Regions from separate parts of the Kocuria sp. CPCC 205258 genome, predicted to be linked through region 1. Evidence: riboswitches for the same ligand, from Rfam matches in the RefSeq annotation. Region 1 holds a riboswitch; each other region holds the start of a gene.
What was found. Region 1 has a riboswitch for thiamine pyrophosphate ahead of RF644_RS00395 (ECF transporter S component). Riboswitches for the same ligand answer to the same signal wherever they lie in the genome.
Positions count from the first base shown of each region.

Region 2: it holds a riboswitch for thiamine pyrophosphate, as region 1 does, so the genes downstream of both, RF644_RS03150 (FAD-dependent oxidoreductase) here and RF644_RS00395 (ECF transporter S component) in region 1, are expected to answer to the same signal.
Region 3: it holds a riboswitch for thiamine pyrophosphate, as region 1 does, so the genes downstream of both, thiM (hydroxyethylthiazole kinase) here and RF644_RS00395 (ECF transporter S component) in region 1, are expected to answer to the same signal.

Region 1 covers NZ_JAVKPS010000001.1:80,020-82,271, reverse strand. The annotation lists gene mnhG (monovalent cation/H(+) antiporter subunit G) at 1-348, shown strand, start outside; gene RF644_RS00400 (DUF4235 domain-containing protein) at 409-687, shown strand; TPP riboswitch at 825-944, shown strand; gene RF644_RS00395 (ECF transporter S component) at 1,035-1,655, shown strand; gene RF644_RS00390 (ABC transporter ATP-binding protein) at 1,652-2,252, shown strand, end outside.
Region 2 covers NZ_JAVKPS010000001.1:677,824-680,075, forward strand. The annotation lists gene RF644_RS03150 (FAD-dependent oxidoreductase) at 1-1,266, opposite strand, end outside; TPP riboswitch at 1,262-1,365, opposite strand; gene thiE (thiamine phosphate synthase) at 1,471-2,100, shown strand; gene RF644_RS03160 (hypothetical protein) at 2,199-2,252, shown strand, end outside.
Region 3 covers NZ_JAVKPS010000003.1:443,818-446,069, forward strand. The annotation lists gene thiE (thiamine phosphate synthase) at 1-102, opposite strand, end outside; gene thiM (hydroxyethylthiazole kinase) at 99-923, opposite strand; TPP riboswitch at 966-1,059, opposite strand; gene RF644_RS08095 (nuclear transport factor 2 family protein) at 1,109-1,843, opposite strand; gene RF644_RS08100 (Rne/Rng family ribonuclease) at 2,037-2,252, opposite strand, start outside.

The DNA of each region.
Region 1 (2,252 bases):
ATGCATGCCGGCACCAAGCCCCAGGTCTTCGGGCTGCTCCTCATGCTCACGGCCGTCGCCCTCGAGAACCGCCAACCCGTCATGATCCCGCTCATCGCCCTGGGCTGGATCTTCCAGCTGCTCACCGTGCCCGTCTCGGCGCACATGGTGGGACGCTCGACGTACCGCACCAAGCACCTGAACCGGACCACGCTGACCCAGGACGACCTGCAGAAGGTCCTCAACCGCGCCGCGGAGGGCGGGGCGGAGGGCTCCGCGGAAGGCGCTGCCGCGGGTCCGCCGGTGCCGAGCCCGGACGGCCGGCGGGCGGACGGACAGCAGACTGACGGATCGCCGGGGACGCGTTAGGCTGGGCAGGATCGACAGGGCGCACCCGCGTCCCCCTCGGACGACAAGGAGCAGCACTCCATGAACACCAAGGTCCTCGAACTCGTGGGCACCGGCCTCTCGCTCGGCGGCGTGGCGCTCTCGCACAAGGTGCTCGGCGCGGCGTGGACGCGCATCACCGGCGACCCGCCCCCCGCCAAGAACCCGGACCCGGACGAGGCCTGGACGGGCATCATCATCTGGTCGCTCGTGACCGGTCTCGTGGGCACCGTCATCAAGGTCGGCATCTCCCGCCAGATCGCGAAGATGGAGAACAAGCCGCAGACCAACCCCAAGGCCTCGAGCCAGGCCGAGGTCTGAGGCCCGGCGAGCACCTCGCGCAGGGGCCCGTCCGGCCGGACACCGCACCGGTGTCCGGCCGGACGGGCCCCTGCGTCGTTCACCGGCCGTGCGTCGGCAGTGCACGGAGCGGGCGAGGGAGGGGTAGACTCGGTGCCACTGAACGACAGGGGAGCGCCCCGCCGGTGAGACCGGCGCGGCGCTGAGAGTGCGGATCGCCGCAGACCCTCGAACCTGCTCCGGTTAGCACCGGCGAAGGGAGTCGAGCATCTCAGGGGTGCTTCCCCGGGAACGCGCCACCGGCGCGGCCCGCGGAACCCCGTCCCCTCCTGGCACCGACGGCTCGCTGAGCCCAGGAGGAACCCACCGTGAACACCACCACCCACCGCCCCGCCCGCCGCCCCGGCACGTCCCGCGCGTCGTCCTGGCGCGTCGTCGACATCGTCATGGCCGCCGTCCTCGCCGCCGTGTGCGCGGTCGTCTTCTGGGCGTGGTCGAACCTGCTCTACCCCGTGGTCGGCACGGCCGCGGTCGCCTACCCGCCCGCCGTGGGGCTGATCGCCGGCGGCTGGCTCGTGGCCGGCGTGCTCGGCGGGCTGATCATCCGCAAGCCCGGCGCCGCGCTGTTCTGCGAGCTGCTCGCCGCCGTGATCGAGAGCTTCCTGGGCACCCACTTCGGCCTGCTGGTCGTGCTCTCCGGTCTCGTCCAGGGCATCGGCGCGGAGCTGGCCTTCGCCGCCTTCCGGTACCGCCGGTTCGACGCCCTCGCGGCGGCCGTGGCGGGCGCCGTGAGCGGGATCTTCCTCGGCGTCCACGAGAACATCGTCTACAACTACGAGTGGGCGCTGAGCCACCAGGTGGTCTACGTGGTCCTGGCGGCCGTCTCCGGGGCGGTGCTCGCGGGCCTGCTGATGCAGGCCGTGGTGCGGGCCCTCGCGGCCACCGGCGTGCTGCAGGGTCTCGCGTCGGGTCGGGCCGTGCGGCGATGACGGCTCCCACGACCCCGGACCCCGTGGTGCCCGCCGGCCGCGGGGCCCGGGTCGAGGCCCGCGGCTTCGGCTGGCACCACCCCGGGCGGGACGCGGCGGCGCTGCGCGGCCTCGACCTCGTGGTGGAGCCGGGGGAGCGCGTGCTCCTGCTGGGACCCAGCGGGGCGGGCAAGTCCACCCTCCTGCACGCCCTGGCGGGAGTCCTCCACGACGACGACGGGCAGTCCGCCTCCGGCGAGCTGCTGCTCGACGGCATGCCGCCGGAGCAGGCGCGCGGCCGGGCCGGTCTCGTGCAGCAGGACCCCGAGTCCCAGGTGGTGCTGTCCCGGATCGGGGACGACACCGCCTTCGGCCTCGAGAACCTCGCGGTGCCCCGGGAGCAGATCTGGCCGCGGGTGCGCGCGGCGCTCGACGACGTGGGGCTGGACCTCCCCCTCGACCACTCCACCGCGGCCCTGTCCGGCGGGCAGAAGCAGCGCCTGGCGCTCGCGGGCGCCGTGGCCATGAGCCCCGGGCTGCTGCTGCTCGACGAGCCGACCGCCAACCTGGACCCCGCCGGCGTGCGGCAGGTCCGCGACGCCGTGGTGTCCTGCCTCG
Region 2 (2,252 bases), 600 kb from region 1:
GGTGGCGAGGTGCTCGGCGTCGGCGGCCGGATCGGCTCCGGTCCCGCCGGCCACCAGCTGCGCGGCGAGCCGGGCGGCCAGTGGGGCGAGCAGGACGCCGTGGCGGAAGTAGCCGGTGGAGACCACGAGCCCCGGCACCGGCGATCCGTCCGGGTCGCGGACCCGGCCGAGGTAGGGGATGTCGTCCGGGGTGCCGGGCCGGGCGCGGGCCAGCACCTCGACCAGCTCGAGGTCGGCGACGCCGGGCACGAGCGCCTGGGCGTCGCGCAGCAGCCGGAACACGCCGCCGGCGCTGGGACCGGTCAGGTCGTCCTCGCGGGAGGTCGCCCCGATCACCACGGTCCCGTCGGCGCGGGGCACCAGGTAGACGGGCACCCCGTGCACCAGGCCGCGGACGGTGCGCCCGAGCAGCTCCGGCGCCCCGGCGGGGACCCGGGCGCGCAGGATGTCCCCGTGCACCGGCCGCAGCGGCGGGTGCCAGTCCTCCGGCAGCCCTTCGAGCTCGCCGAGCCCGGCGCCGGGGGCGAGGACCGTCCAGGTCGCGGAGACCATCCCGCCGCCGGCCAGGCGGACGCCGGTCGCCGCGCCCTCGGCGTTGCGGCGCAGCCCCGTGGCGAGGTCGTGGACGAGCCGGGCCGGTCCGCCGTCGCGCGCGGCCGGGAGCCCGGGGCGCTCCGGGAGCTCCGGGAGGTCGGGGAGTTCCGGGGCGACGAGGGCTGCGAGCAGCCCGGCCACGAGGCGGCGCGGGTCCACCTGGTGGTCGTCGGGGATCCGGAACGCCGCGGACAGCCGCGGGCTCAGGGCCGGCTCGAGGGTGCGGGCGGCGCGCAGGGTCAGCGGCTCCACCGTCATGCCGTGGCGCCCCTGCAGCGCGCGGAGGTCCGCCAGGGCCTGCCGGTCGGCGGCGTCCACGCCGCAGACCAGGGTCTCGGTGGCCCGGTGGCCCACCGTCCCGCCGGCGGCCTGCTCGAGGGCGGCCACGAACGCCGGGTACTCGGCGGCCGAGGCGGTCATGAGGGGGTACAGGGGCTCCTGCCGGTACTGGACCTCGCTCACCGGGGCGAGCATCCCGGCCGCGGCGCGGCTGGCGCCGGAGCCCGGCTCGGGGTCCACCACGACCACCGAGCGGCCGCGGCGGCGCAGCTCCCAGGCGGTGGCCAGGCCGATCACCCCGGCGCCGACGACGGCGACGTCGGCGCGGACGTGCTCGGGCCCGTCGACCAGCGGGTGGGGCGCGGTCGTGGGGGCGGGGTGCGCGGCAGTCACAGGGAACGTCCTTTCCTCCGGCGGCATGACCCGCATCAGGTGTGGCGGTCGGCGCTGGACGCCCTCTCAGCCCCCGGTGGGGCTCCCGCAGAACCGCTGACCTATCATCAGCGTGTGACCCACCCTACCCGTGACGCCTCCGCCCCTGCCGAGTCCTCCCTGCGAGACACCCGGACGGCCCGTCTCCTCGCCGCCCGGCTGTACGTGTGCACGGACGCCCGCCGGGACCGGGGCGACCTCGAGGAGTTCCTGCACGCGGCCTACGCCGGCGGCGCGGACATCGTCCAGCTGCGGGACAAGAGCATCGACGCGGACGAGGAGATCGCCGCGCTGGAGCTGCTGGGCCGGGTCGCCGCCGAGTACGATGCCCTGTTCGCGGTCAACGACCGCGCCGACATCGCCGCGCTCGTGGGCGCCGACGTCTTCCACGTGGGCCAGCACGACCTCAGCCCCGCCCAGGCCCGGCGGCTCCTGGGCCCCGACGTGCTGATCGGGCGCTCCACCCACGACCTCGGACAGGCCACGGCGGCGCTCGAGGACCCGGACGTCGACTACTTCTGCACCGGCCCCGTCTGGGCCACGCCCACCAAGCCGGGGCGCCCGGCCACCGGGCTGGAGTTCGTCCGCGCGGTCGCCGAGCTGACGGAGGCCCGGCTGGACGCGGACCCGGAGGTCCTGCCCGTGCCGTGGTTCGCCATCGGCGGCATCGACGAGCCGCGGCTCCCGCAGGTGCTGGAGGCCGGGGCGCGCGGCGTCGTCGTCGTCCGCGCCGTCACCGAGGCCCCCGATCCCCGCGTCGCCGCCGGGCAGCTGCGCGGTCTGCTCCCCGCCTGAGCCCGGGGCGGACCGCCGCCCGTCTCACCGTCGGCTCCCCGCCGCCGTCCAGCACGTTCTGAGAGCATGGACGCAGGACGACGACGGAGAGGTGGCCCATGGACCCCGAGCTCGACCCCCAGGTGCGGCACGCGGTGGAGCGCCCCGCGGAG
Region 3 (2,252 bases), on a different contig from region 1:
CACGGCGGCGGCCACGACGTCCGGGACCGTCCGGGGGGCGCTCAGGGCGGTGTCCGTCACCAGGTGCAGGGACAGGGCCGCGGGGTCGAGGCGCGGGCTCACCGGGCGACCTCCTCGCGCACGAGCTCCGCCCGGGCAGCGATCCCCTCCGGGGTGACGGCGTGCAGCCGGTCCAGCAGCGCCACGGCGAAGGAGCCGGGCCCGGCGGAGTCGGAGGCCGCGTCCTCGGCCGCGAGGGTGTACACCGTGGTGGCGGCCACCGCCGCGGCGGCCGGGTCCGTGCGCACGGCGGTGAACGCGGCCATGAGGGCGCCCAGGGCGCACCCGCCGCCGGTGATGCGGGTCAGCAGGGGCGTGCCGTGCGGCACCCGGACCACGGTGCCGTCCGGGGAGCGGACGAGGTCCACGGGCCCGGACACGGCCACCGCCGAGCCGGCCCGCTCGGCGAGCGCGGCGGCGGCGTCCCGGGCCGCGTCGACGCCGTGGGTCGCGTCTGTGCCGCGGCCGCCGGCGCCGCCGGCGAGGGCGATGACCTCGGAGGCGTTGCCGCGCACGATCGCCGGCTCGAACCCGAGCAGGTCGCGGGCCAGCGCCGTGCGCACGGGCAGGGCACCCACCGCCACCGGGTCCAGGACCCAGGCCCGGCCCGCGCGGCGCCGGGCCCCGACGGCCTCGTAGGCGGCGCCGCGCTGCTCGGCGGTGGGCGTGCCGGTGTTCACGAGGAGGCCGTCGGCGAGCTCCGCGAAGACCCCGCCCTCGCCCTGGATGTCGGTCATCGCCGGGGACGCGCCCACGGCGAGCAGCACGTTGGCGGTGAAGTTGGTGACCACGGCGTTGGTGATGCACTGCACCAGCGGCGCCGCGGCGCGCAGGTCCGCCAGGGCCGCGGCGGCGTCCTCGGCGAGCGCGGGGTCCGGCGGCACCGGCCTCCCGGGTCCTGGTGTGCGGTCGGACGGGGGTACGGCATCGCGCATCTGCGACATCCCTTCGCTAGTACTGGCTAGATCAGGTTCGACGGGTGTGTTCTCAGCCGCTCGTGCGGCACCCCGTGTCTGGTGTCCTGCCAGTCTAGTCGTCGTGCGGGAGCCGGCACGGACCCCGCACGGGATCAGAACATGCCGTTGGCGTGCGCCATCCGCTCGGGCACCGGCTGCGCGACGCCCCAGTGCTCCACGATCCGGCCGTCGTCGAGGCGCCAGAGGTCGTAGCAGGCCACCGTTCCGGTGGATCCCCCGTCGCTGTTCCCTCCGGGCACGGCCTCCGCGACGGTCAGCACGAAGTTCCCCTCGCCGACCACGCGGCGCAGCCGCTGGTACGCGGGCTGCGGGCCGTCCGGCGTGCCGCCGGTGTGCTCGGTGCAGCCCCGGGGGCTCATGTGGTCCTGGACGGCGTGGCGGTCGCCCCCGACGAGGGCGGCCTCGACCCACTCGGCGGCGATGCGCTTGTTGTCCTGCGTCCGCTCGTGGTCCGTGACCGCGACGGGGCCGTCGAGCTGGGGGCGGGCGCCGTCGGGGCCCGTGCGCAGGGGCTCGAGGACGTCCCAGTGCTCGGCGATCCGTCCGTCCTCCACCCGGAAGACGTCGAAGCCGACCAGCGGCTCCGGACCGAGCCCTTCGTACACCGAGTGGACGGCCACCGTCCCGTGGTCGTCGAGCATCCGGACCATGTCCACGCGGAAGTCGTCGGGCATGCTCCGCACGAACTGCCTGAGACCCTCGCGCCCGTCCGGCGCGAGCGGCGAGTGCTGGACGAAGTCCTCCGTGTAGTGACGGTCCACGGCCGACGGATCCCGGTGGACGAACAGTTCCGTGCCGGTGGTGCGGATGGTGTCTGCACTGGTCATGGCGATGCTCCCTGGAACGGGCGGCCGCTCTCCCGGCGGACGGGACGGCGGCCCCGGGTGTGCTGTGGTGCGCACCACGGTACGCCGCCGTGCGGAGGGCGGGCAGGCCGGGGCGGTCCGTGACGGTCCGCGACGACGGAGGACCCCGACCGTGCCGGTCGGGGTCCTCCGTGGTGCTGCTCGGCGGGGCGGGTCAGCCCCGGTCGGCGGGCCGGCCGCTGGTGAGGTCCTCGGCCTTGACGCCGACGCCGACGACGGTCGGCGCCCGGCGGGAGGGGTCCTCCGGGGCGCGCTGGGCGACGGTCTTCGCCTCGTGCCGGGCGCCCTCCGCGGCGGCCGCTCGGCCGGCGGTCACCTCGGCCTCGCCGGGCCGCGCCGTCGGGGCCGAGGCCCGCCGGGAGCGCCGCCG